Regions from separate parts of the Pseudoalteromonas sp. CNAT2-18.1 genome, predicted to be linked through region 3. Evidence: predicted binding sites of a transcription regulator. Region 3 holds the regulator's gene; each other region holds the start of a gene.
What was found. The regulator FliA, encoded in region 3, starts transcription of late flagellar genes. The targets are predictions, from matches to a motif close to CTAAAGNTNNNNNNNNNNNNGCCGATA.

Region 1 (6,628 bases), on a different contig from region 3:
TATTGCTGTCTTTACACTATGCACCTACGGTAATGCTGGGTGGATGCGCGAAATCATGTGTTTGCATATTTGTCCTTACTCACGTTTCCAATCAGCCATGTTTGATAAAGATACCTTCACAGTCAGTTACGATGCTAAGCGCGGTGAGAAACGTGGTCCACGTGGGCGCAAACAAGATCCAAAGGAACTGGGTTTGGGCGATTGCATCGACTGTAACTTGTGTGTGCAAGTGTGCCCGACCGGCATCGACATTCGTAACGGCCTACAGTATGAGTGTATAAACTGTGGTGCCTGTATTGATGCCTGCGATGGCGTGATGGATAAAATGAACTATCCACGCGGGCTCATCTCCTACACCACCGAGCGCAATCTTGAAGCGTCGGCAGAGAAAACCAAACCCGTTCGTGGCAAGCTGATAGGCTATTCAGTCATTCTATTTATTCTTATTGGTGCGCTGGCGGCCAATATTATGATGCGCGTGCCGATGGACTTAGACATTATCCGCGATCGTAATCAGCTGTACCGGGTCAATATGGAAGGCTTGGTAGAGAATACCTATACCTTAAAAATTCTTAATAAAGCCCAGCAGGAACAACGCTTTAGAGTAGAGGTGCAGGGGTTGGAGCATTATCAAGTGATTGGTGAGCAGGAGTTCACCGTGCAGCCGGGGCGCTCCCACAATGCACCGTTGTCGGTGATCATTGACCCTTATGACTTACGTAAGCCAATGACCGAATTTGAGTTTGTACTTTACCCAGTGGATAGCCCTGACACTCAGCTTAAGCAATCTAGCAACTTCTTTAAAGGGCGCTAATGTGAGCGAGTTTAGTTTTGCATCTTTGACACCTGACACCATTTTAGATGCCCTTGATTCGGTTGAGGTATATGCCGAGTCGGGGTTATTAGCACTCAACAGCTATGAGAATCGGGTGTATCAATTTTTGGCGGAGGACAAGCGCCGCTATGTTGTAAAGTTCTATCGCCCAGAGCGTTGGAGCGATGCACAAATTTTGGAAGAGCACCGCTTCACTCAAGAATTAATGGATGCTGAGGTGCCAGTGGTGGCACCTTTAACAATCAACGGCAAAACCCTGTTTAAGCATCAAGGTTATCGTTTTACTCTGTTCCCAAGTGTGGGGGGGCGGCAGTTTGAAATGGACAATCTGGATCAGTTGGAGCAACTCGGGCGTTTAATCGGGCGGATGCATCAAACAGCTAAAGCGTCTGCTTTTGAGCAGCGACCAACGCTTGGGTGCGACGAGTATTTGCATCAAGCTAAGGTTCATTTACAGCAAAGTAACTTGGTGAGCACAGCCATGTCGCTGCCATTTTATACTGTACTGCAACAGGTTATTGATAAAACGGTACAACTTTATGATTGTTCGCAGAGTATTCGCTTGCATGGTGACTGTCACGCTGGCAACATTCTATGGTCTGCGGACAACACCCTGACATTCGTTGACCTTGATGACAGCCGACAAGGCCCTGCGATTCAAGATTTATGGATGATGCTCAGTGGTGACAGGCAAAATCAGTTATTGCAGCTTGATACCTTGGTTCTGGCATATGAAGAGTTTGCCGACTTCGACCATTCTCAGTTGCGATTGATTGAGCCATTGCGAGCCATGCGCATGGTGCATTATATGGGCTGGATAGCAAAACGTTGGTCAGATCCGGCGTTTGAACGGAACTTTTCTTGGTTTGCTGAAGACAAATACTGGGAACAGCAAACTCTGGCTTTAAAAGAGCAGTTGGCGGCGTTAGATGAGCCACCATTAAAACTTTTACCTTAAGCACCTGCTTTTGATGTTTAATGTATACATTGAGATGACTATGATAAAAACTTTAAAATATTCACTACTACTACTTTGCCTACCTGTTGCCGCTTGGGCAGCTGACTTTAAAGCGGGCGAGCACTATCAAGTACTTGAAGCTGAAGCGTCTGAAGCTGATAAAGTAACCGAATTTTTCTCTTTCTACTGCCCTCATTGCTTCAAGCTTGAGCCCATTGTTGGGGCGCTTGAAGAGTCACTGCCTGAAGGCGTGCCTTTAGTTAAGAGCCATGTAAACTTCTTACGTATTGATAAAGATGCGCAAAACCGCCTAACTCGGGCTTACCTCGTTGCCAAAGAAGAAGGTAAAGATGCCGAAGTAGCGCAGGCGATTTTCGATAGCATTCACCGTCAACGCGAGCCATTACAAACGCAAGAGTCTGTGGAAGCATTGCTCGCAGAGCAAGGCATTGATGCCCAACGTTTCGCTATGCTTGCTGCGAGCGAGCCTGTTGTAAATGGCGAGAAAGAAGCTGTGGATGACCAAACAACTTACTCAAAGCTAGGTGCTTTGACCGGTGTGCCAACACTTATCGTTAACGATAAGTACAAAGTGCATGTGCATAAAGTGGCATCGCAACAAGAGCTAAACGAGCTCGTAAACTATTTATTAGAAAAATAATCGGAGTACTCGATGAAGAAGTTCATTGCTTTAGCCATGATGGCATTGGCGCTGCCCATCAGTGCGATTGCGGCACAGTTTGAAGAAGGCACGCACTATGAAGTGGTTTCGGACAGAGCTAGCCGTAAGCCGGAAGTGAAAGAGTTTTTCTCTTTCTATTGCCCCGCATGTAACGCCTATGAAGGCTTGCTTATGGATGTAAAACCAAAGCTCAGCAAAGATGTTGATTTTAAGAAAAGCCACGTTAACTTCATGGGCGGCCGCAGCACCGAGAATCAAGATATGCTGTCACAAGCACTCGCAACTGCTGAAGTGCTGCCGCAAAAAGACAAGTTGATTGCAGCCATCTTCAGTCATATCCACACTAAGCGCGCTAAGTTTAACGAAGTCGCTGATGTGAAAGATATTTTTGTTGCCAACGGCGTAGATGGCGACAAGTTTGACAAGCTATTCAAAGGCTTTGCTATTCGCACCAAAGCCTCGAAGATGCAGCGCGATCAAGAATACTTTAAAGAAAAAGGGGCCCTACGCGGTGTTCCTACCTTTATTGTTAATGGTAAATATCGCCTACTACTAGGTCGTGAGTCAGGTGTTACCGACCCCGAAGATATTGCCGCACTGATTAACTTTCTTGCGAAAAAATAAGTTAAGAAAGACACAAAAAAACCGCATTTAATGATGCGGTTTTTTTATTCTGCAAATAATGTCAGCTACTTGCGAGTGAGAAATACACCGGATTCTATATGATGGGTGTAAGGGAACTGATCAAAAATCGCGAATCGCGTTACCTTGTGAGTACTTGCTAGCCTATCTAAGTCGCGCTCTAATGTGTCTGGGTTACAGGAGATGTAGACAATATTGTCATACTCACTCACCAACTTACAGGTTAACTCATCCATACCAGCACGCGGCGGATCAACCAAGATGGTCTGGCAGTTATACTCTTGTAAGTCGATGTCTTTTAAGCGGCTAAAGCTACGTTCTTGACGCATAGCTTGGGTAAACTCCTCGCTACTCATACGAATAATATCGAGGTTAGTCACCTTATTAGCAGCGATATTGTATTGTGCCGATTTAACCGATGACTTCGAAATTTCTGTGGCTAATACGCGATTGAAAGACCCTGCTAAGGCGACTGAGAAGTTACCATTACCGCAATAAAGCTCGAGCAAATCATTATTCAAAGGGGCGCACACATCTTGAGCCCAGCCCAGCATTAGCTCGTTCACCTTGGCATTGGGTTGGGTAAAGCTGTTTTCTACTTGCTGATAAACGTACTGCTGGCCATTTACCTGCAAGCGCTCGATAACATAGTCATTTCCTAACACTTCTTTTTGTTTGCGAGCACGACCAATGAGTTCAACATTAAAACGTTGTTGTAATCTTGCTTGTAATTCCTTGGCACCAGCTAGCCATTGCTCGTTGAGTGGCTTGTGGTAAAGCAGGCTCACCAACGCCTCACCGCTTAGCGTCGTGAGGTAATCGATTTGAAACAGTTTACGGCGCATCAACTCATCATCTTTGAGCTCGTTGATAAGCGCGCTCATAAGGTCATTGATTAACGGCGCACCCGGGTCAAAGTGATCAACGCGGATCTTCTCTTTGCTCACAGGGTCAAACATAATGTGGTAGAGCTCGTCCTGATCATGCCATACTCTAAACTCAGCACGTTGACGGTAATGCTTCGGCGGCGAAGCAAACACTTCAAGCTGTTGCACACCAAAGCGCGAAAACTGTGTCGTGATTCGTTGTTGTTTTTCTGTTAGCTGCGCGTCATAGGTGCTGGTATCGATATCAATTACTGGCATGCAAACCTCTCGTTATTAAGTGCGCCGCTATTGTAGGCAGTTGCCACGGTTTGTCCAGTATCGGCCATTATAAAGTGCACAAAATTTCTACAGTTTCTGTGCGTGCTGCCGATAACAGCGGTAGTAGTATATTAATTGACTCATGAATGTGTGCTGCCAAGGCTTGGCAACCACTGCAGAGGAGGGCCTTAGCTCATGAAAATTAGCGATTTAAATCATATCTTTAACCAAAGCAATCGTTCTGGTTTAAAAAATAAAGGTGATGCGCCGGCACAGCCCGCGATTAACTCTCCGAGGTTTGATAGTTACTCATCGGGTTATGGCCAAGTGGGTGCCAAGGTATTGAATGACAAATTGGCGCAAGCGTTGGGTCTCGAACAACCAAAACAGCAAAGCAAGCCGTTATTTGACTTCGAAGAGGTAGTGAAAAATGTGCTGCAGTTTGTCACTGGTGCGGTGAAAAAAGCGAAAGCCGATGGCGCCAATGACGACAAGTTACAAGAAATGCTGGCGCAAGCGCGCGAAGGCGTGCAAACCGGTATTGATGATGCCTACGGTGAGCTTGAAGATGCTGGGCTACTCAACGACGAAATTAAAACCGGCATTGAGCAGTCACAAAAAGGTATTGAGGAAGGGCTCAATGAGTTTGAGCAATCGCTTTTTGGTGAGCAAAGTATTGGTAATGGCGTAGCGGTAAGCCAAGCTCAGTATATGCAGCTACAAAATAATGCCGAGTATCGTTTTACTACCGCTGAAGGCGATGAAGTGGTCGTTAGTTTAGCGCAAAACTACCAAGCTGGTGCGGCAGCCAGTTTATTTGCCCCCGGCGAAAAGCAAGGGGCTGGCTATGCATCTGAACAGTTTGAGAAGCAGGAATTAAACTTCACGTTATCGGTTAATGGCGAATTAAATGAAGATGAGCAGCAAGCTGTAAATGATTTCATGGCACAACTGCAAGGCGTAAGTGAAGACTTCTTTAGCGGCCAATATGATGAGGCGTTCAATAAAGCCAGTGAGTTGCAGCTAGATAACCCAGAGCTAGTCGCTTTCTCTATGGATCTGACACAAACTAAAACTCGCGCTGCAATAAGAGAGTATGAGAGCACGGCTCCAGGTAAAGAAGTTGCCAAAGAGCTGCAACCTTTCAATGAGTCGCTGAAAGAGGCATACAAGCAGGCCGGTGACTTAGGGCTGCAAAATGAGTTATCGGGGTTGATGCTTTGGCTCAATCAAGATAAAGAGCAAGAGAAAGTGCAAGAGTTTATTGACTACAGCAAAGCGATGTTCTCGCAGCTGGAGCAGCTGTTAAAAGACTCACCATCGACCCCCAGCGATGACAGCGAGTAATAAACAAAAAGCACCATTTGGTGCTTTTTTAATGCCTTGGTTACATTCAGTTCATAGTACTTTAATATGATGCTCAGCAGCTATTCAGCAAACCTGTGTTTAAATTTGAAGTACAAAGTGGGGCTAAGCTTTTGTTTTTGCTTCACTGCGGTCTACACTTTGGGTGTGGAAATGAACTGTTGGCTTGGACCACGACGTAAACCACATTGATTAATGTGGCTACGATAAGAGCAAGAAATGCCAGCTAATAAAGTCAATAACAATCGAACGAGCTCAGATTTATTAAGCAGTATTAACCGCTTTTTTAATCTGGTGTGTGACGCACAAATGCTAAGCGCGTGCTCGATAATCGTTAACATGGGATGGATACAATGAAAATCAAATCACTCTCTGCAGCTATTGTACTGGCTTTCGCAACTCAAGGCGTTATGGCTGACGAACAAACAAACCCGCAAGAAGGCCTCCATATTGGTGTTTTTGGGGATTATTTCTGGGCCGATTGGGATCGCATCGATGGTGCGCCTGTAGGCACTGAAATTGGCGAATCTTTTGGCTCAGGTGTTGAAGTGGGTTATCGCTTTAACGAATATTGGACTGCACGCTTAGAGTTCGCTGCACTCGAGCTTGATATTGAAAATACCGACAATCATAAAACCGGCGAGCGTTATGGTGCGGACGTACTATACCACTTTAACGATACCGTTTATGGTGTGTTGGGTGCTAAGAAGTTTGATGTTTATAACGACTTCAATGCGGCAAATCTAGGTGTGGGTTTTCGCCATCACCTAACTTATAACTGGGCTGCCTATGGTGAAGCAAATTACTACGAAGGCTTGAACCAAAATCACTCAGACTTCGGCCTTAAACTCGGTCTTAGCTATCACTTTGGTGATAAGCCGCAGCCGAAAAAAGTAGAGCCGGCGCCAGAGCCTGTTGTTGCTCCAGTAGTGAAAGAAGAGCCGAAAGACAGCGATAAAGATGGTGTTATTGATGCGCGAGATAATTGCGCAAATACACCT
Region 2 (6,628 bases), on a different contig from region 3:
TTTTCGCTTTTAGCTGCCACTGCTTCGGAACAATAGGCAAGTGCGCTAATTGCCACTTTTTAAAAGCGGGGTCGTAGTCATCGGGCTCAGCCTGCTCAAGCAAGTGACCGATACACCAGGTGACACAATCGCCATTGCCGACCTCTATATAGCCTTCTTTTTTTTGCTGAGGTTTGGGCAAGGCTGCGGCTATGGCACGGCCAAGAGAGGGTTTTTCGGCAATATAAAGCTTCATGACAACAACTGGCTATTTATACAGTTATTACAGTGTAGAGTATAATTACGAGCTAGGAAAGAGTGCGCGCGGCTGTTTTGTTTCTTCTTGCCTGCAACCAAAACAGTATCGGTAAATAGCACAATATTAAAGTGACGCTGTTTATGATTGGTATTAGGGTTTTGTAAAGGTACGAGCTATTAAATGTTAGATCCCATAAATGGCGATCAGCGACACGCCAAAGCTGTAAAAAAGGCGCGGCAACGACAATAAGCTGACCAGCAATGCTTTGCCACATATGCACTTTGCCACGAATGCCCCAGTAAGCAATAATCGCCATCCAGGTAATATCGTTGCTTGCCCATATGACATAACGCCAGATCATGTCTTTATCCCAATCGAGCAAAAAATCGTGTATCAGTGTTCCGTAAAGAAAGAAAGCGGCGGTTAGAAGGACAAACCGCAAGGCCTTGTACTCACGAGTAAGGACATAGAAAACAATAGCGGGCAGCAAAAATGCTGCCCAACTATTGTTTAGAAAGATTAACGTTTCCTCTAGCCAACTAGGCATAAGTACTTAGCCTAACGACTGTTCGGTGTCTTTGTTATCGTCTCCGCTTTTATCATCAGTGCCGCTACCATTTCCGGGTATACTGGCAAACTTATGCAAATCCAACATCCTGTGCTCCCTGTCTATTCAGCTTTAATTCAGTTGCTAAATTACCGTATTTTTGGCACAAAGCCAATAGTTACTGCACAACTTCAATGGGGTCAGATTCTTTTGCTTTACCCTGCATGATTGAAATTTCGACGCGGCGATTACGCTTACGATCTTCATCAGTTTCATTGGGCACTAACGGCCGCGTGTCTGCGCGCCCCACCACGACCATTCTACTTTTATCAAAGTCATCAACCTTTTGCATTTCACTGGCAACCGCGACTGCGCGCATCGCACTCAGGTCCCAGTTGTTGGTATAGAGCTCATTAGAGACTTGGAAGTCATCGGTGTGTCCCGAGACAGTGATTTCCCCGGGTACATCTTTTAGTAATTCAGCAATATCTTGAATAATAGGCTTAAATTTTGGCTGTAAGAAAGCACTGCCGGAGGGAAAAGAGCCGTTTTCACGAATGCGAATAATTATTTGCTGCCCTAAAGATTCCAGTTCTATGGCGCCGTCAATAATTTGCTGTTCTAGCTGTTGTGCAATTTTCTTCACCAGCTCATTGGTACGCTCTTGGTCTGCTGCGGCGATGGCTTGCTGTTGCGACTGCTCATCGGCGGTACTGGCAGACTCCCCGCCGCGTTGGTCGCCACGCTGCTCTTTACGACCGCCTGCAGAGTCTTCTTCCCCAGCTTGGAACTCCAGCATTTGCTGTGTCATTTCAACAGTCTGCTGTTGAATTGTCTCGATGGGCGTGGGGTCTGGGCGCCCCGGTTTAAATTCCATGGCAATGACACTGGTTCCTTTAGGTATGTCTTTTACTTCCAGTTTATTTTGCACACCAAAAGCAAACTTCATGGAACCAGCAATTTGCTTAAACTTGAGCACATCCATCTCGGAGAACGCCAATAGCAATACAAAGAAGCACATCAGTAGCGACATCAAGTCTGCGAACGTGCCCATCCAAGCCGGTAATCCGGGAGGGGGGCATTTGCAGGGTTTTTCATCCGACATACTTACTCCTCGGTATCAACTTGGCGCTTGGACTCTGCCAGATAGTTTTTCAGAATGCCTTCAATAACTTTGGGGTTTTGTCCGTCTTGAATACCTAAGATAGCGTCTAAGATCAGCCGTTGATTGAGCTCTTCTTCGTCTTTGCGCAGTTCTAACTTGGATTGGATAGGAATTGCTATCACATTGGCGAGAAACGCACCGTACAATGTGGTTAGTAGCGCCACCGCCATCGCGGGGCCAATCGCTTTGGGGTCATCCATGTTAGAGAGCATCGCCACCAACCCGATCAAGGTCCCGATCATACCCATTGCCGGGGCTATATCACCCAAGGCCTTAAACAGGCCAGCGCCTTGCTCATGGCGAGCGGTGGTTAACAAAATATCTTTTTGCAAAGTAGCACGAACCACATCGGCGTCATGGCCATCAACCAACATATCAATGCCTTTGCGCATAAACTTGTTGTTAATCTCTGCCTCTTCTAGCGCTAAAAAGCCCCCTTTACGAGCAGAGTCTGCCAGCTCTACAGCCTTCTCAATAAGCTCATCGGGCGATTCAATCTTAAACATGAAGGCCTTGCCGGCTACTTTCCCTATGGTGAAAAATTGCCCCATGGTGTAGTTAGCAAGCACAATAAAAAGAGAACCACCAAATACAATTAGCACCGAAGGAGTGTTATAGAACATGCCCACATCACCACCAAGCACCATAGACATGACAACGAAACCAATCGCGCCGAGAATACCTATTATGGTTGCTAAATCCACATGTCCTCCACCCACTTTTCTATTCAGCGCCTTCCCACTAAAGCCCTATATATGGCCAGGGAATATCAGACGTTATTATAATTACTCTTGAGATATCGGCAACTTGCTGAATTACTTGAATCATTTTTTTAAAATCGCGAAGCGACAATATTAAAACTAGCATGCCTACACAGCTTTGCCGTGAAAATCGCATCCATCTTTGACCTAGTCCACGATTCCCCCTAAAATTGGCGCTCTTATTAGGTGTAGTGAGTGACAAGGCCATGGCCCAAAAAAAACCAGAAAACCTAAGCTTTGAAGAAGCCATTAATGAATTAGGGCAAATTGTAACTGATATGGAGCAAGGAGAATTGTCTTTAGAGCAATCTTTAAAGCAATTTGAACGCGGTATTGGTCTGGCAAATGCATCGGCTCAAAAGCTTGATAACGCCCAGCAGAAAGTAAGCATGTTAATGAGCAACGACCTAAATGCTGAGCTCACCCCAATGGATGATCAAGAGTAGTCGCCCCTGTGAATTTAAAACATGCCTTAGCACAGGCACAACAGGATGTGCTACACACCCTACAGCGTTATTTTCAAACACAGCAACAAACACAGCCTCAGTTATTGGCGGCAACGCAGTACTGTATTGAAAATGGTGGCAAGCGCTTGCGACCATTTTTAGTCTATGCTGTAGGTAATATGCTTGCAGCACATCAAGACGATCTTCACAAAGCCGCTGCAGCCATTGAGTGTATTCATAGTTACTCTCTGGTGCATGATGATTTACCGGCCATGGACGATGATGAATTACGGCGCGGTCGACCCACCTGCCATATCGCATTTGACGAGGCCCACGCTATTTTAGCTGGCGATACCTTGCAAACCATTGCCTTTGAGCTGCTCAGTAGCACTGATTTTGATATCGGCGCTAGCCAACAGTTAGCACTGATACGAAGTTTAAGCCAAGCTTCAGGACTATTGGGTATGGTAGGCGGCCAAGCGCTCGATATCGCGGCCACCGATAAAGCGATTTCCTTAAGTGAACTTGAGCATATTCATCGTCTAAAAACCGGGGCATTACTAAGCTGCGCCATTAAGCTGGGCTATTTGTGCTCCCCGAACGTAGAAAACAGCACACGTGCTGCATTAGACGATTACGGCCGTGCCATCGGCCTGGCTTTTCAAGTGCAAGATGATATTTTGGATGTTGAAGGAGATACCGCCACGCTAGGAAAGCCGCAAGGCTCTGATGTGGCTGCAAATAAATCTACTTATCCTGCGCTTATGGGCCTTGATGGTGCCAAAGATAAGATGCAGCATTTGTATCAACAAGCTATTGATGCGGTGTGCCCGCTCCCATATGACACCCGTGTTCTCGAGCAACTCGCAGGCTATATCATCGCCAGAGATCATTAAAAATGACTACTGATGCGAAGGGCTGGTTTGATATACTTCAGCCATCGCAGTAAAGGATAAAACGACGCATGAATTTGGATAGTAGCAAGTATCCCTTATTACAACAGGTCAGCAAGCCTGAACAACTTCGCGAGCTACCGCAAGAGCGGTTAGGCGCGTTTAGCCACGAACTGCGGGACTACTTACTAAACTCCGTATCGCAAAGTAGCGGTCACTTTGCCTCCGGGCTCGGCACGGTTGAACTGACTGTTGCGCTGCACTATGTGTATAACACCCCGTTTGATCGCCTGATTTGGGATGTAGGCCACCAAGCCTATCCGCACAAACTGATCACCGGCCGCCGTGAGCAAATGCACACTATTCGCCAAAAAGATGGATTACATCCGTTCCCTTATCGCGGTGAGAGCGAGTACGACACCTTTAGTGTCGGTCATTCGAGTACCTCCATCTCCGCCGCGCTAGGTATGGCTATTGCTGCACAAAAAGAAGGCCAAGGCCGTAAAACAGTTGCCGTCATCGGCGATGGTGCTATCACTGCGGGCATGGCCTTTGAGGCGATGAACCACGCTGGCGATATTAATTCCGACATGTTAGTCATTTTAAATGACAACGAGATGTCTATTTCAGAAAATGTCGGCGCGTTAAATAATCATTTTGCGCGTATTCTCTCTGGTAGCTTTTACGCCAATATTCGTGAGGGCAGCAAAAAGCTCTTATCAGGGTTACCGCCAGTGAAAGAACTGGCTAGCCGTATGGAAGAGCACCTTAAAGGCATGGTTATACCGGGCACCTTCTTCGAAGAGCTTGGCTTTAATTATATCGGCCCAATCGATGGCCATGATGTCAACATGCTGGTCGACACCCTGCGCAATATGCGCAACCTCAAGGGCCCTCAGCTACTGCATATAAAAACCCAAAAGGGCAAGGGTTATAAGCCTGCCGAAGCCGATCCTATTGGTTACCATGCGGTGCCCAAGTTTGATCCGACCGTGACTAAATTACCCAAATCTAAGCCGGGTGCACCGACCTTTTCAAAAGTGTTCGGCGATTGGTTGTGTGATATGGCCAGCGTTGATGACAAACTGATGGCCATCACTCCGGCAATGCGCGAAGGCTCGGGCATGGTGCGCTTCTCTAAAGAGTATCCACAACAGTATTTTGATGTTGCCATTGCAGAGCAGCATGCGGTCACACTCGGTGCAGGGTTTGCGTGTGAAGGCCTAAATCCCGTAGTAGCAATTTATTCAACCTTCTTACAACGAGCCTACGATCAACTTATTCATGATGTAGCGCTACAGGAATTGCCTGTGCTCTTTGCCATTGATCGCGCTGGCGTGGTTGGCGCCGACGGGGAAACTCATCAGGGCACGTATGACTTAAGTTATTTACGCTGTATTCCTAATATGGTCATTATGGCGCCGGCTAACGCCAATGAATGCCGTAATATGCTCTATACCGGGCATCAGCTTAATAAACCCGCCGCTGTGCGTTACCCGCGTGGCAGTGCCGGCGACGGTGAGCTTGATAGCGAAATGCAACAATTACCCATTGGCAAGGGACGTGTTGTTAAGAGCGGCGAAAAAGTCGCAATACTGTCGTTTGGTACCTTGCTGGAGAATGCCCAACAAGCAGCAGAGCAGCTCAATGCCACCCTAGTTGATATGCGTTTTGTGAAACCTCTCGATCACCAGCTGATTGATAAGTTGGCAAGTGAGCATAATGCGCTTGTCACCTTGGAGGATAATGTTATCGCCGGTGGTGCAGGCTCAGCAGTAAGCGAGTACTTAGCGCAAAGCAAGCAGCTTAAGCCAGTTTTGCACCTTGGCCTACCGGATGTATTTATTAAGCATGGTACGCAGCAAGAAATGCATGCTGAGCTTGGCCTTGACGGCGACGGTATCACTCGCCAGATAAGTACGTGGTTAGATTAACAAGCTAGCGAGTTGGATATTCGGTAATAAAAAAGGAGCCAAAGGCTCCTTTTTTATTTATTCACTTTCTTAACGCATCCAAATTTTAATGTCGGCTAAGCCGGTGCTTTGTAAGGTGGCTATTTGCGCATCTAAGTTTTCACTTTGCTCAAACTCAAAGGCATCCAACTGATCATCAAACTCAATATGCGCACAGCCATCGCCGCCGCGCTTTTTCACCTGATGAAGGGCGATATCCGCTAAGTTCACCGATGTTTCCCAGCCGATCACTTGGCCGCCGAGCAAGGGCATCGGATAACAAGACCAGCCCAGCGATGCGCTAAGATTAATCTTTTTACCATTGGGTAGTTGAAAACTTTTCTCTGCGATGGATTTGCATAACTGACGCGCAAACTGATTGACCTGATCAAGCTCGAAATCGCGCAGCAACAACAAGAACTCATCGCCGCTCCAACGGGCCACATAGTCAGAGCCCTGCGTGCAGGAATTCAATAGAGTCGCCATTTGTTGTAAGCAACTATCGCCGCTCAGCGGTCCGTAGGCATCATTAATACGTGAGAATTTGTCGATATTCACTATCAACAGTACTAAAGCCCTGCCCTGCTCTTGTAATGAAGACGAATTACGCTGGTAATGTTCAATAT
Region 3 (6,628 bases):
TGCGGGCAAGGTCTCGTACCACACGTGGGAAGCGGCCAAATACTTTCTTAATTGGCTGCATCCGAGTTGCCATCACCGCACCTTGTAGGTCGGCGGTGACCACGTCAAGATTTGAGATAGCCTTACCCATAGCTTCACTGTTGTTATTATTCGCTAAGGTAATAAGACGATTACGTACCAATACCAACTCACCCACCATATTCATGATCTGGTCTAGTCGTTTGGTATCGACGCGCACTGTCGTTTCTGCTTGTGGCGGTGGCGCGGCTTTAGGTGCCGGTTTTTTGGCATCACCACTGCTAGGCGGGGTGCTCCCCTTCGCCGTACTCGGCGCTGGTTTTGCGGCCGCTGGCGCTTGACTAGGCGCTGGCGTTGCCGGCGGTGTGTCTTTAGCTTTACTTTGGCTTACTGGCGCCGCAGGCTTTTCAACCGGCGCTGGCGAAGCTTCTGCCGAGCTTGCTTTAGGCGCATTGCCTTTGCCGTGCAGCTCATCAAGCAGCGCATCAAATTCATCTTCGGTAATGTCTTCATCATCACCACTGGCCGACTCTGATTGGCCCGATGTAGTCGGTGCACTCTGCTGCGCAGCTCCCTGCTCTTCGGCGCTCGGCGTGGAGCCATTATCGCTAATGGCACCAAAGCTGCCTGCTCCATGTAATTCGTCTAGTAACGAGTCGAACTCATCATCGGTAATATCTTCATCATTACCGGATGTCCCAGCATCCGCTGACCCTTCACCCACAGACGGGCCTTTGCCTTGGCCGTGCAATTCATCGAGCAAACTTTCGAATTCATCTTCGGTGATTTCGTCAATCGCTTCGCCTTCGTCACTGCCAGCACTTGGCGCATCGAACAAAATATCATCGCCAAAATCATCGGCCCCTGATGCGACATTTTCAGGCACAGGTTCGGGTTCAACAACAGGTTCACTCGGAGTTGCGGCAGGTTCAGGCACAGCAATAGGTGCCTCATCTTCGGATTCAGGTTCGCTCAGTTTATGCAATACAGCAAGTAACTCAGGGTCTGCAGGTTGCGGCTGCTCTCGTGCTTGAATAAGCGCAAACATGTCGTTAATTGTATCGAGCGCTTGCAGGATCACGTCCATCAGTTCAGAAGTAACCTGGCGCTTACCTTGGCGCAGAATATCAAACACATTCTCAGCACCATGACAGGCATCTACCAGCTCATTCATGCCAAGGAACCCAGCTCCCCCTTTAACAGTGTGGAAGCCCCGGAAGATAGCGTTGAGCAAGTCTTTATCATCAGGGTTATTTTCAAGCTCTACTAACTGCTCAGAGAGCTGCTCCAATATCTCACCTGCTTCGACTAAAAAGTCCTGTAAAATATCTTCATCTACTTCAAAGCTCATGCAGCCGCTCTCCTCTTTAGAAGCCTAAACTAGACAACAAGTCGTCTACTTCATCTTGGCCTGAGACCACGTCATCACGTGATTCTGTGTCTATAATTGGCCCTTCTGGACCTTCTGCGTTCACAGCTGGTTTTGCTTTTTGTTGTTCAACCACCAGTTCTTCACCTTCGTTGCCCGCAAACACAGTTAATAAATTAATAAGGCTGTCTTCTACCTCGCGCACCAGCTCGATTACGCGGCGAATTACCTGCCCTGTTAAATCTTGGTAGTCTTGCGCCATCAGCACATTGTTAAGAAGGTCGTGCAGCTCCACTGTACTGCCTTGAGAGCGGTTCATAAAACTATCGAGCTGATGACACAACTGCTTGAACTCACCTAATTCGAGATCGCGACGCATCAATTTATCCCAAATGGGTTTAATTTGATGTAGTTCAGTGGATAGCTGCTCAGCGATGGGCAAACTGGCTTCCACGGCATCCATGGTTTTATTTGCCGCCTGCTCGGTCATTTCCATCACGTAATTAAGACGCTGCTTAGCATCGGGAATGGCTTCTTGCGTGAGGTCGTTCAAGCGCGTATCGAGTTGGAAATTCTTCAACGACTCGTGAAGTTGCCGCGTCAACTTGCCAACCTCAGCAAACAGTTCGGACTGTTCCTTGGAGGCTGCATCGAGGATCAGCTGATCGGCTTTCTCCTGCTCACCTTGCTCAAGAAACGATACAAGCTGTTTGGCTTGCTCTAGGGTAATGTGAGGTGCAGCGGGAGCTGACATAAACCTCTCCTTCTCGGTTAACCTAAGCGCTCAAATACTTTATCCAGCTTGGTTTTTAATGTAGCTGCGGTAAAGGGCTTAACGATGTAACCGTTCACGCCAGCTTGGGCAGCGGCAATGATTTGTTCCTTCTTCGCCTCTGCAGTTACCATCAGTACTGGAATGTGCTTTAAGCTGTCGTCGGCGCGAATTGCACGGAGCAAATCGATACCCTGCATACCTGGCATGTTCCAATCGGTAACCACAAAGTCAAACTCTTGGTTTTGCAACATGGGCAGCGCGGTACTACCATCGTCCGCTTCTTGCACGTTGGTAAAGCCTAAATCACGCAATAGGTTTTTAATGATTCTTCTCATAGTGGAAAAGTCATCGACCACGAGAATTTTCATGTTTTTATCCAAAGTATCCTCCAGTGAGGTATGAACCTTTATTCTTACTACTAATTGACCCAGTCATTGACTTTCGCTTTGAGCTTAATCATTGCCTGACCATGTATCTGACTCACACGGGACTCACTTACGTCCAGTATTTGCCCAATTTCTTTTAAATTCATTTCATCGTTATAGTACAACGATAATACCAATGCATCACGCTCGGGGAGAGAATTAATTGCCGCTACTAATGCTTGGTTAAAGCGTTCGTTGTGAACGCTGGTATAGGGCCGCCCCGTTTGAGATTGTTCACTGCTCGGGGTGAGTACATCTTCATCGACACCTAAGTCTTCGATACCGAGCACTTTAGAGCAATTAACATCGTTTAAAATATGATGGTATTCATCGAGCGAAATATCAAGTTTTTCAGCTACTTCAACATCCTTTGGTTCCCGACCTAGGGAGGTTTCCAATTCATGTACAGCGGTAGCTACAGCGCGGCTATTGCGATGTACCGATCGTGGAGCCCAATCTCCCCGTCGTACTTCATCAAGCATCGCACCACGAATACGAATACCAGCAAACGTCTCAAAGCTGGCGCCTTTACTGGCGTCAAAGGTTTTTGATGCCTCGATGAGGCCAATCATGCCGGACTGAATGAGATCATCGAGCTGCACACTCGCTGGCAGTCGCGCCAGCAAATGACATGCAACACGCTTGACCAGCGCGGCATGGCGCTCGACCAGAGTGTTTAATTGTAATTGATCTTGATATCCAGCCACTTTATTCATAAATCCGAACAACAGTTAATTATTGACCAGCTTTTCAATGAAGAACTCCAAATGCCCCGATGGTTGATTAGGGGTTGGCCATTTTAGTGCCTTGCCAGCGAGACTTTTCAGCGATACCGAAGCGGGTGAGTTAGGGAATAACTCCACGACGGCTTTCTGGCGACGCGTTGATTTACGCATGTTTTCATCATAGGGCACGGTGGCCACTAATTCGAGCGCCACATCTAAAAATCGGTCGGTTACTTTGGAGAGTTTGGCAAATAAGTCTTGCCCTTCACGCTGGCTGCGCACCATATTGGCAACGACTTTGAATTTGTATACGCCATGTTCACGACTAAGCACCTTGATCAGCGCGTAGGCATCGGTAATCGAGGTTGGCTCATCGCAGACCACCACCACAACATCTTGCGCAGCACGCGAGAAGCTCAGTACCATATCGGAGATACCGGCGGCGGTGTCGACAATGAGGACATCAAAGTCGTTATCGAGCTCGCTAAACGCACGGATTAAACCTGCATGCTCTGCGGCACTCAGTTCAACCATGCTCTGTGACCCCGATGTTGCCGGAGCAATACGAATGCCCGCAGGCCCAGTTACCAGTATATCGCGCAGTTCGCACTCACCACTTAGAACATGAGAAAGGTTCTTTTCAACACGCAGACCAAGCATAACGTCACAGTTTGCCAGCCCTAGGTCAGCATCTAACACTAAGACACGTTTGCCTTGCTGACCCATGGCAATAGCTAAATTCAAAGAGACATTGGTTTTACCGACGCCCCCTTTGCCACCGGTCACGGCGATTACTTTTACGCCTTGGCTATTGTTTTGATTCATTTTTCGAAGGCCACTTGCTTGATCGTGCACTGTGTTAATCATACATTCCTACTGCCTGAGACGCCACTGTTTGGCGCCCTGCTGGTGCCGCTGATTTTTGTGTTTTTTGGCGTTTGATAAACAATTGTTCAGCTTTTCTAACCATTTTTTCTGAGTTAGCAACGCGAATATCTTCTGGAACGCGTTGACCGTTAGTAAGATACCCTATTGGTAAGCGATTTTGAATCGCTACACTAATAATCTCGCCTAAACTTAGACTTTCATCAAGTTTGGTGAAAATACAACCACTTAAGTCAACTTTTTGGAAGTGCCTTACGGTTTCTTGAAGCACTTCATGTTGTGCTGTGGCACTGAGCACTAAATAGCTACGAATATCGACTCGCGTACTACGCATGAGCGTGTTTAATTGCTCACTTAAACGTAAATCGCGCTGGCTCATTCCCGCAGTGTCAATTAATACTAGACGTTTATTGCGTAATTGATAAAGCACATCGGCCAATTCATTGGCATCTTTTACTTGCTTCACAGGGCAACCAATGATGCGTCCATAAGTTGCTAGCTGCTCGTAAGCACCGATACGATATGTATCCGTGGTGATCAGCGCAACCTTGTCAGCCCCATATTTTTGCGCCCCTAATGCGGCCAGTTTTGCAACCGTCGTGGTTTTGCCTACGCCAGTAGGGCCGACCAACGCATATACGCCGCCATGACGTAAAATCTCATTATTGGTGGTGTGTAGCTGCTTTTGCACCATATCCAGGGCTGCACTCCACGCCTGCTTGCGCGATACGTCGTCTGGTACATAACGCACCAACTGCTCAGCCACTTCAGTGTCGATACCCATGCCCTGCAAGCGCTCGATAAAGCAGGCACGAGTTGGATCGCGGCGCGCTCGGTCCTGGTGTAATAAGCCGGATACTTGATGTTCAAGAAGCTGACGAATGGCATTCATCTCATCGCGCATGGCACTGATCTCTTCGCTGTCCATGGCCTCTTGCTGTACAGAATCATTGGGCTGGCGGTGTAGCTCATCAAAACCGTCACCGTCCAAATCATCACCCATGGACTGCGCTGCAGCGCGGGCTTGCGTTGGCTCTGCCAGCGTTGGCTGCGGAGCGTAGTTATTGGCCGGCGCAGCGCGACGCTGAGGCTGTTCAACGGGCTCTTCAGGCGCGCTCATATCAATACCTGATTGCGAAAACATGTCGGCGAGAGCAGCGTTCTTTGGTTTCGGACTCTGACGCTCTAACAACGCCTGTAATGAATCAGCCACACCATTGTGACTTTGCGGCTCAGGACGTTGCGTACGTGTTTGTGGGCGTACCATACGCTGCTCAGTGGCGCGGGGCTGCATTTGCTGCTGGGGAGCGCTTTTCGGTGCGGCTGCTGGGCGTTCATGGTCAATAGCAGCAACGATTTCAACGCCATCTGCAAGCTTTTTGTTCGACATGATCACCGCGTCAACACCCAGCTCATCTTTTACTTCTTTCAGTGCTGTACGCATATCTTTAGCAAAAAAGCGTTTGATTTTCATAATATTACCCTCTCACAACCGGCTTTCCGATCTATTGCTGTCCAACGGAGCTAACAATCTTAATTTGACGCTCATCGGGCACTTCTTGGTAAGACATCACCTTCAGCCCTGGGATGGTGTGCTTCACAAAGCGTGATAACACTGTACGAAGCATCCCGGAGGTCAATAAGATGGAAGGTTCACCCGACATTTCTTGGTTCTGGTGGGCTTCGCTTAAAGAGGCCTGTAGCCGCTCTGCCAAGCCTGGCTCAATGCCAGCACCCTCATCTCCTGCGTTCTGAAGCGACTGATGCAACATCTGTTCCAACTCAGGCGCCAATGTTATGACAGGAATTTCTGGCGTAGCGCCAACCGCATCTTGCACAATCAAACGACGCAATGAAATACGTACCGCTGCGGTTAATACATCTGGGTCTTGGCTGCGCGGACCATACTCTACGAGTGTTTGCACTATGCTGCGCATATCGCGAATAGCAACGCCTTCATTGAGGAGATTTTGTAGCACTTTCACTATGGTAGTCAGCGGTAACACATCTGGTACTAGACCTTCTACTAGACGCGGATGGCTTTTCGCTAGCATATCAAGCAGACTCTGTACTTCTTCGTGACCCAATAGCAGTGAGGCGTTATTAGTGAGTAACTGGCTAATGTGGGTCGCCACTACCGTAGCAGCATCAACGACGGTGTAACCTAAAGACTGTGCTTCATCTTTTTGCTCTGGTTTGATCCACACCGCATCCAAACCAAAAGCCGGATCTTTAGTCGCCACACCATTGATTGGGCCAAAGACTTGACCCGGGTTGATGGCCAGTTCATCACCATGACTGAGTTCACCATCACCGCTGGACACGCCCATTAGGGTAATACGATAGGCATTAGGGTCTAACTCTAAATTATCGCGAATATGAACGGGCGGCACTAAAAAGCCCAGTTCCTGTGAGAGCTTCTTACGGACCC

Region 1: MHM94_RS13365 (DUF5610 domain-containing protein) is a predicted target of FliA. The motif match lies at 4,350-4,376, and genes of this name have one in related genera.
Region 2: pomA (flagellar motor protein PomA) is a predicted target of FliA. The motif match lies at 2,748-2,774, and genes of this name have one in related genera.

Annotation. Positions count from the first base shown of each region.
Region 1 covers NZ_JAKRFR010000005.1:382,613-389,240, reverse strand. Annotated here, with positions in the region: gene ccoG (cytochrome c oxidase accessory protein CcoG) at 1-814, shown strand, start outside; gene MHM94_RS13385 (serine/threonine protein kinase) at 816-1,793, shown strand; gene MHM94_RS13380 (thiol:disulfide interchange protein DsbA/DsbL) at 1,834-2,454, shown strand; gene MHM94_RS13375 (thiol:disulfide interchange protein DsbA/DsbL) at 2,467-3,099, shown strand; gene trmA (tRNA (uridine(54)-C5)-methyltransferase TrmA) at 3,165-4,262, opposite strand; gene MHM94_RS13365 (DUF5610 domain-containing protein) at 4,458-5,609, shown strand; gene MHM94_RS13360 (OmpA family protein) at 5,981-6,628, shown strand, end outside.
Region 2 covers NZ_JAKRFR010000003.1:5,214-11,841, forward strand. Annotated here, with positions in the region: gene MHM94_RS06900 (DNA topoisomerase III) at 1-235, opposite strand, end outside; gene MHM94_RS06905 (hypothetical protein) at 288-785, opposite strand; gene MHM94_RS06910 (flagellar motor protein MotB) at 964-1,890, opposite strand; gene pomA (flagellar motor protein PomA) at 1,893-2,654, opposite strand; gene MHM94_RS06920 (exodeoxyribonuclease VII small subunit) at 2,918-3,157, shown strand; gene ispA ((2E,6E)-farnesyl diphosphate synthase) at 3,166-4,053, shown strand; gene dxs (1-deoxy-D-xylulose-5-phosphate synthase) at 4,122-5,984, shown strand; gene MHM94_RS06935 (diguanylate cyclase) at 6,054-6,628, opposite strand, start outside.
Region 3 covers NZ_JAKRFR010000004.1:241,729-248,356, reverse strand. Annotated here, with positions in the region: gene MHM94_RS10425 (chemotaxis protein CheA) at 1-1,369, opposite strand, end outside; gene MHM94_RS10420 (protein phosphatase CheZ) at 1,386-2,141, opposite strand; gene cheY (chemotaxis response regulator CheY) at 2,159-2,542, opposite strand; gene MHM94_RS10410 (RNA polymerase sigma factor FliA) at 2,581-3,303, opposite strand; gene MHM94_RS10405 (MinD/ParA family protein) at 3,319-4,179, opposite strand; gene flhF (flagellar biosynthesis protein FlhF) at 4,172-5,671, opposite strand; gene flhA (flagellar biosynthesis protein FlhA) at 5,703-6,628, opposite strand, start outside.